2 regions of the Thioalkalivibrio sp. AKL7 genome follow, and region 1 is predicted to be linked to the other one. Evidence: predicted binding sites of a transcription regulator. Region 1 holds the regulator's gene; the other holds the start of a gene.

Region 1 (4,207 bases):
CGTTGATGTCGCGGGCGATCCCGCCTTCTCCCAGCGCCTCGTTCATGGCAGACGCTGCGCGCCGGAATCGCGGCTGGCGGCGGGTTCCACGGGCTTAGTCCTCGCTGAAGCGGCGCACGAGTTCCTGTTCCAGGGCCGTCGCATCCCCGGCCCGGCGCAGCGCTCCGATGGTGTCTGGCTGCGACAGGCCGCGGGCGAGCTGGGCCAGCAGGTCGAGGTGGTCGCCGGTGGCGGCCTCCGGGACCAGCAGTGCGATCAGGATATCGACCGGCTCGTGATCCATGGCGTCGAAGTCGACGCCCTTGTCCAGGCGCAGCACGGCCACGCGCGGCGCCTCGAGATCGGCCAGGCGGCCATGGGGAATCGCAACCCCATGGCCGAGACCGGTGGATCCGAGTTTTTCGCGCGCGGACAGGGCCTCGAAGATCGCGTTGCTCCCCGGTCCCGTGCCGTCACCTCCGCCGGCGAGGAGGTCCGCCAGGGCCTCCAGGGCCCGTTTCTGGCTGGAACACTCGGGTTGCAGGCCAATGCGCTCGGAGGTGATCAGCTCGGCAATCGTCATGGATCAGGAGGCCTGCTCGCGGTTGCGCTGGGCACCTTCGGCGCGGTGGTGATCCTTGACCTTTTCCTTGTGCTTGATCAGCTGACGGTCGACTTTGTCGATCAGCGCGTCGATCGCGGCATACATGTCCTCGTGAGAGGCCTCGGCGTGGATGTGATTGCCGCTGACCTGGAGATTCGCTTCGGCCTGGTTGTGCTGATTCCGGGTCTTCTCGTGGGTCAGCACGACGTGGACGTCGATGACCTTGTCGAAGTGGCGCTCCAGCTTCGCGAACTTCTCGTTGACGTAGTCGCGCAGGGCGTCGGTGATGTCCACGTGGTGGCCGGTCAGGTTGATCTGCATGGTCAGGACTCCTTGGTTACTTGCTGCCGGTGGGCATCGAGGCCATCTGCCGGCGTTCGCTGGATGAAGGGATGTGCATCGCCTCGCGGTACTTGGCCACGGTGCGGCGCGCTACGTTGATGCCCCGGTCCGACAGGACCTGGGCGAGCCGGGCATCGCTGAGCGGCTTGTTCGGGGGTTCGTCGCCAATCAATTCGCGAATCATGGCACGGATGGCGGTGGCGGAACACTCGCCGCCATCGTTCGTGCCGACATGGCTGGAGAAGAAATACTTGAACTCGAAGACCCCGCGCGGGGTGTGCATGTATTTCTGCGTGGTAACCCGCGAGATGGTCGATTCGTGCATCTCCAGGGTCTCGGCAATGTCGCGCAGGATCAATGGCTGCATCGCGACGTCGCCATGCTCGAGAAAGCCCTGCTGGCGATGGACGATCGCCTCGGCGACCCGCAGCAGGGTGTCGTTGCGGCTGTGCAGGCTCTTCAGGAACCAGCGTGCCTCCTGCAGCTGATCGCGCATAAAGGCGCTGTCGCGGGCATCCGAGACTTGGCGCACCATGCCGGCGTAGAGGTCGTTGATGCGGATGCGCGGTGCGATCTCCGGGTTTAGATCCACGCGCCAGCCCTCGGTGGTGTGGCGCACGTAGACATCCGGGACTACGTATTCCGAGGTGGCGGAGCTGATCTGTGCGCCGGGGCGCGGGTTCAGGGTGCGGATCAGATCCAGTGCGCGGGCCAGTTCGTCCGGGTCGCGTACGCCGGACTGGCGCTGCAGGGCCTTGTAGTCGCGCTTGCCCAGGCTGTCCATGCCGTGTTCCAGGATCGCCCGTGCGGCCTCGCGGGCCGGGGCGTCCGGGGCCAGTTCGCGTAGCTGGATCTCCAGGCACTCCCGCAGGTTGCGCGCGCCGACCCCCAGCGGGTCGCACTGCTGAATCCAGTGGAGCACTGCCTCGACCTCGTCGACGCCGACGGTTTCATCCTCGCCTCGGCTGATGGTCTCGGCCAGGGTGTCGAGGTCGCCCTCGAGATAGCCGTCGGGGCTGATGGCGTCGATCAGGGCCGCCCCGATGCGCTGGTCGCGCGGTGTCAGATGGCTCAGATGCAGCTGCCACAGCAGGTGATCCTGCAGGCCCTCACCGTCGTCGTCGCTGGTGTTTTCCAGCGGGTCGCGGTCATCCACGCCCTTGTTGGGTGTCGGGGCCGGCTCGTAGATGTCGTCCCAGCGGCTGTCGGTCGTCAGTTCCTCGGGGATCACGTCGTCGCTGGTGGTGGTGGCCTCCATGCGATCGCCTTCCACCAGCTCGCCGTCCTGGTTCAGGCGCTCGGTGTCGGCCTCGGCCTCTTCGTCCTCGACCTGTTCGAGCATGGGGTTGCTCTCCAGCGCCTGCTGGATCTCCACCTGGAGCTCGAGCGTGGACAGCTGCAACAGGCGGATCGCCTGCTGCAGTTGCGGGGTCATGGTCAGCGTCTGACCCAGCTGCAGATTCAGGCCGGGTTTCAGCATCGGGTATGCGGGGCGAGGGTGGGCATTGATGGAATCTTAAAGCCTGCCTTGTGGTTTGTGCACCGACCGGGCCGCATGTGGGGCGCTTTCACAGGCGGAAGTTCTCGCCGAGATAGACCCGGCGCACCTGGGGATCGGCCAGCAGCTCGTCCGGTGTCCCGGCGGCCAGCAGGCGGCCTTCGCTAAGAATATAGGCCCTGTGGCAGATGCCGAGGGTCTCGCGCACGTTGTGATCGGAGATCAGTACGCCGATGCCGCGCTGGGCGAGATGCCGAATCACGTCCTGGATGTCGCCCACCGAGATCGGGTCCACCCCGGCGAAGGGCTCGTCCAGGCAGATGAACTTCGGATCCCCGGCCAGGGCGCGGGCGATCTCGGCGCGGCGCCGTTCGCCGCCGGACAGCGCGATGCCCGGGCTGTGGCGCACGGTCTCGAGCTGGAACTCCTCGATCAGCGCATCGCCAATGCGGCGGCGCTCGTGGCGATCCAGCCCGGGGCGCAGCTCGAGCACGGCCTGCAGGTTGTCCCACACGCTCAGGCGGCGAAAGATCGAGGCCTCCTGCGGCAGGTAGCCGAGGCCGGCGCGCGCGCGCACGTGGATGGGGGCGCGGGTGATATCGCGCTCGCCCAGGGTGATGCGCCCGGCATTGGGGCGGATCAGCCCGACCAGGCTGTAGAAGCAGGTGGTCTTGCCGGCCCCGTTCGGGCCCAGCAGGCCGACCACCTCGCCGGGCGCGAGGTCGACGTCCACCTGGTCCAGCACCGTGCGCTGGCCGTAGCGCTTGGTCAGCTCGCGTCCGATCAGGCGGTCGTTGGTTTGTGCCGATGTGGCGGATGGGCTGGGGGCGGTGGCGTTCATTCGTCGTCGCGCGGCTGGATGGTGATGCGCACGCGCTCGCTGTCGCCTTCGCCGCGTTCGGCCTCGATCACGTCGGTCGTCAGGTCGTAGGTGATGCGCTTGCCGCGCGCCTCCTCGCTGGTGGTGATCACATGGGCCTGGTCGGTGAGGATCATGCGGTCTTCGTTCAGCAGGTAGTCGATGCGCAGGGCGGTGGCAATGCGCATCTCTCCGGTTTCCGGATCGGGTGATTCGAGGCGTGCCGGCTCGCCGTGGGCCTCCATTTCGTAGGGGCGGCGATCGCGGGTGCGCACGTAGACCTTGTCGGCCTCCAGGGTCATGTCGCCGCGGATCACGATCACGTCGCCGGTGTAGGTCCCCAGCCCCTGGCGTTCGTCCATCTCCGCGCGGTCGGCAGTGATCTCCACCGGCAGCGCCGGGCCCGAGCCCTGCTGGGCGAGCGCGGGCGTGGCCAGCAGGGCGAGCAGCAGGAGCGCCGCCACGCGGGCACCCGGTTGGCCCGGACGGTGGCGAAGGCTATGGGGATTCGGGGTCATGCGCGGGATCCTCCTCGCTCGTCTCGCTGTAGAGCGAGTACACGTCATGGAACAACTCTATGGTATCCCCTCGCGAGTCCACGCGCAGACCGGTGCCGCGCTGGAACAGGCCCGGCTGGTTCAGGGTGGAAAGGGCATCCGAAGTGGCGACCATGGTGTCGGTGGCGACGCGAACATCCCGCGAATCGATGATGGTCTCCACGCGTTCGCCGCGGGGCGGCTGTACGCCGTGGGTAGGGCCCACCAGGTCCAGGGTCGCGGCTGCCGGTTGATGCAGCGCGGCCGGGGCGGTCCAGCGCCATTCGATACCGCCCTCGGCGAACAGGTCGAGGTCCGGGTCGTCCACCCACTGGGGGCCGTCACGGCCGAACTCGCGCAGGCGGGTGCCGCGCAGCCGATGGCTCAGT
Region 2 (4,207 bases), on a different contig from region 1:
GACGAGGGCCGAACTGCGCGTATTACGTGGATTCATGGCTATTTGAGCTTGCGGATGCGCTCACTGGGGCTGATCACATCGGTCAGCCGGATACCGAACTTCTCGTTGACCACCACGACCTCGCCGTGCGCGATCAGCGTGCCGTTCACCAGCACGTCCAGCGGCTCCCCGGCCAGACGGTCCAGCTCCACCACCGAGCCCTGGTTCAGCTGCAGAAGGTTGCGGATCGGGATGCGCGTGCGACCGATCTCCATGGCGATGGTCACCGGCACGTCCAGCACCATCTCCAGGTTCATCTCCTCGCCGTCGCCCTGCACCACGCCCGACAGTTGTTCCGGCTGCAGCGCCTCCGCGGCCGAATCCGGCTTGTGCTTGCGTTCCTTCTTCTCGGTCTTCGGCGCCGCTTGCGCGGACGCGGCACCCCCACCGCCTTGCGCCTCGTTCAGCAGGGCGTCCGGGTCGGCGGCCTCTTCGTCATCCTTCTGTTCGGCCAGGGCGGACTGTTCCGCCAGAGCGGCCCCCCATTCGTCGGCCAGCGCCTGGTCGTCGCTACCGCCTTCGGTCTCGGCCATGGTTTCAGCGCCCGCGGTATCTTCATCCACGGCCGGGGTGTCCTGTTTGGGATCGTCGGTGTCAGCCATGCTGCGCCCTCTATCGTTTGATAATGCGTTCCGAAACCTGGATCGCATTCATGCCATTGGATACGCCGAACTTCCCGCGGAACATCGGGATGTCTTCGACCTGCAAGGTGATCTTCTCGGGGAGGTCCACCGGGATGATGTCGCCCGGCTGGATATCCAGTAGCTCGCGCACGGTGACCTCGGTCTCCGCCAGCATGGAGCTGATCTCGACCTCGGCGGTCTGGATCTCCTCCTGCAGCGCGTGCATCCAGCGCTGGTCGACGTCGGAGCGATCCGACTGGATGCCGGTATCCAGCTGCTCGCGGATCGGCTCGATCATCGAGTACGGCAGGGTCACGTGCAGGTTGCCGCCGCCCCCGTCGAGCTCGATGTGGAACTCGCTGATGACCACGATCTCGGTCGGCGAGACGATGTTCGCGAACTGCGGGTTGACCTCGGAGTTCAGGAACTCGAACTTCAGCTCCATCACCGGCTGCCAGGCCTTCTGCATATCCTCGAAGGCCCCCTCCAGCACGCCGTGGACGACCTTCATCTCCATCGGGGTGAAGTCTCGTCCCTCGATGCGGGTGTAGTAGCGTCCGTCGCCACCGAAAAAGTTGTCGACCAGGATGAACACCAGCTTGGGATCGAACACGAACAAGCCGGTGCCATGCAGCGGATGCGCCCGCACCAGATTCAGGCTGGTGGGGACAAACAGCGAGTGCATGTACTCGGAGAACTTGGTGATACGCGTGCCGACCACCGAGATCTCGGCCGAGCGGCGCAGTACATTGAACAGACGGACCCGGAGCTGACGCGCAAAGCGCTCGTTGATCATCTCCAGCGTGGGCATGCGCCCACGGACGATGCGATCCTGCGTGGCAAAGTTGAATTCCCGCGCCTCACCGTCACTCGGATACGGGTCTTCGGTCTCGACGTCGCCCTCGTCCACACCATGCAGGAGGGCATCGATCTCGTCCTGGCTGAGGATATCCGTCTGCGCCATAACGGGGCTCCTACTGCATCACCAGTTCGTTGAACAACACGGCCTCGACCGCGTCCGGCGCATCCCGCGAGCGCAGAATCTCGCGGATTGCTTCCTTCAGCTCCTCCGCCAGCGATTCCTTGCCATCCCGCGTATTCAGATCCTCGTAACGCTGTTCCGCCAGGATGCCCAGGATGTCGTTGCGGATCGCCGGCATATGCCGCTCGAACGCCTCGATCACCGGCGCCTCGTGCGTCACCAGGCTCACCTCGGCACGCAGATAGCGGATGCGGCCCGGCGCTTCAATGTTGACAGTCATCGGCTCCAGGCTGGTGTAGAAGCGCTCAGGAGGGCCTTCCACCACCTGTTCGGCAGCCTCGTCGCCCGCAACCAGGAAGAACCAGGCCGCAGCGGCCCCGCCGCCCACCAGCAGAATCACGATCAGCAGCAGCACAAGCAGCTTGCCCATGCCGCCCTTCTTCGGGGTGCCGCCTTCTTCGTCGTCCAGATTGACTTCCTTCTTCGCCATGTCGCACCCGCTATCCGGTAAACCGAGGATTTGCTCTCGGAAAAGACCCTAGCAAGGCCGATGCCAGCATTGGCTTTCTATCGCTTTATCCAATAGTTAGCGACCAGTACTGGAGGGGGAGGAAGGACACTTCCGGGGAAGGAACGGGCGATAACGTCAAGAATCGGCCGCCCGCCGCGCGGGAAAGACGGATTCTTGGCGGCACTCATGGAAGATCGCTACGACAGTGAAAGGGGCCCGATGGGGCAGGTCACGGATACCGCCGGCTGCCCATCGGATAGCGCAAGACCGAGCCCGCGCCGAGCTCGCCTCAGGCAAACAGATCCAGTCGCCGATTCAGCATCGAGAGCGTGCTGCCCTCATTCTCGTTGTCTTCGGCCTCGTCCAGCTCCGAAGCGGTCCCGGCGGCGGTCTGGCGCTCATCCTGCTCGGCCTGCTCCTCGGCCGCCTGGTCGGAGACGGTCGCGTCCTCGAGCATCAGCCCGCTCTCGGCGAGGCTGTCGCGCAAGCGCGGCATGGCCGCCTCCAGCACCTCGCGGGTCACCGGATTGGCGCTGATGAACTGGATGCTTGTGCGGTCACCCTCGACCAGCACCCGAATATCCAGACTGCCCAGCTGCGGGGGATGCAGCTTGAGCTCGGTTCGACCACCCTGTGCCTGGGCGAGCATGCGCACCTGATCGGCCAGCTCGCGGGCCCCATTGGGCTGCTGCAGGAGCCGGGTCAGGTCCAGTCGCGGCAGCGCACGCGCGGCCTCCGCCCCCTCGGCCTGCCCACCGGCGAGAGCCGGCAGGACGCCCCCCAGGGGGTCGGTACGCCCGCGGCGCGACTCGTCGTCCCCGCCCTGGGTCATCCACTGGGCGAGGACATCGAGCACGCCGTCCCGCGACAGTCCGCCCTGCGCGCCCAGCAATTCGGGCTTCAATGCGGCCAGGCCGTCGTGCCCGCCTGCCGCCTGGCTGGCCTCGACAAACAGGCGCATGACAGCTGCAGGCAGGGGCTTGACCGGCAACGCCTGGCCCTCGGCACCCCCGCGGCCAGAGGCGCTCGCCTCCCCACGGGCCGCGTCCATACGCCCCGGTTCCTGCACTGCCGCCATCAGGCTGGCGACCGGCAAGCCCTTGCCCCCCGCCTCGTCGCCCGCGGCGAAACCCTGCCCGTCGAGTAGATCCTGCAGCCGCGCCAGCATGGCTTCCAGATCGAGCCCTTCCAGCTCGTCCCCGGGCACGCCCAGGTTCGCCAGCAAGGCCTCCATCTGCGGCTCCAGAACCGCGAGGAACCCCTCGCCGTCCTTCCCTTTCAGCCCCTTCAGGTCGTCCAGGTCCTGCAGCGATGCCTCGCCGCCCAGCAATTGCAGCAGCGGCAGCATGCCCTGACCGGTGTTCTGTGTCGCGATCATCTCCGAATCCTCGGTGTGCCGGGTGGATCCCCGGGCCCTTGCCCTAATCGATAGTCACGGTCCATTCAAGAACCTTGCCAACGCGACGCTTCCTCGCGCGCATGAGCCTGCCGCGTGGCCCACATATCCTGTTCGGTCTGCTGGCGCCGGGCGCCGTGTTGCGCCGTCTCGGCCTTCCGGCGTTGCAGCAGCTTTTCCAGCGACAGGCTGTTGCGGTGGCGCTCCAGCCACTCCTGGCGCGCGGTCTCCACCTGCGACTCCGCCGCCTGAATGCGCAGGTCCTGTTGCTCCAGCGCCGAGCGCAACTGGTCGCGCATGCCCGCCAACCACTTGAGGGCGTTGGCGTCATCCGGCAGGGTCGCCTGCAGATACTCACGCTGATAGGTTTCCAGGCGCTCGCGCTGACCGGCAATGCCATCCAGTTGCTGCAGACGTTCACCCAGCTGGCGGGTGGCCTCGGTCTCCTCGATCCGGCGCAGGCGCAACAGTCGTTCCAGGCGCTTCGGGTTCATGCCGCCCCGCCAACCAGCGCCAGCAGGTCATCCCGCGCACGGTCAAAGCCGACGGCCTCTTCGCGGCCCTGCGCCAGATACGCCTCCAGGCGCTCGTGCATCGCCACTGCCTCGTCCAAGTGCGGGTCGGCCCCCTTGCGATAGGCCCCGACCGCGATCAGA

Evidence for each region. Region 1 encodes sigma-54, which starts transcription at its own class of promoters, with help from an activator protein. Its sites were predicted from a motif close to TGGCANGNTNCNTGCTT; they were not measured.
Region 2: fliL (flagellar basal body-associated protein FliL) is a predicted target of sigma-54. The motif match lies at 2,184-2,200, and genes of this name have one in related genera.

What each region holds. Positions count from the first base shown of each region.
Region 1 is NZ_KB906948.1:348,941-353,147, forward strand. Features, by position in the region: gene hprK (HPr(Ser) kinase/phosphatase) at 1-46, opposite strand, end outside; gene G315_RS0104540 (PTS sugar transporter subunit IIA) at 95-562, opposite strand; gene hpf (ribosome hibernation-promoting factor, HPF/YfiA family) at 566-904, opposite strand; gene G315_RS0104550 (RNA polymerase factor sigma-54) at 921-2,405, opposite strand; gene lptB (LPS export ABC transporter ATP-binding protein) at 2,494-3,264, opposite strand; gene lptA (lipopolysaccharide transport periplasmic protein LptA) at 3,261-3,800, opposite strand; gene lptC (LPS export ABC transporter periplasmic protein LptC) at 3,781-4,207, opposite strand, start outside.
Region 2 is NZ_KB906947.1:263,268-267,474, reverse strand. Features, by position in the region: gene fliO (flagellar biosynthetic protein FliO) at 1-36, opposite strand, end outside; gene fliN (flagellar motor switch protein FliN) at 39-641, opposite strand; gene fliM (flagellar motor switch protein FliM) at 652-1,626, opposite strand; gene fliL (flagellar basal body-associated protein FliL) at 1,637-2,134, opposite strand; gene G315_RS0101100 (flagellar hook-length control protein FliK) at 2,445-3,533, opposite strand; gene fliJ (flagellar export protein FliJ) at 3,599-4,045, opposite strand; gene G315_RS0101090 (FliI/YscN family ATPase) at 4,042-4,207, opposite strand, start outside.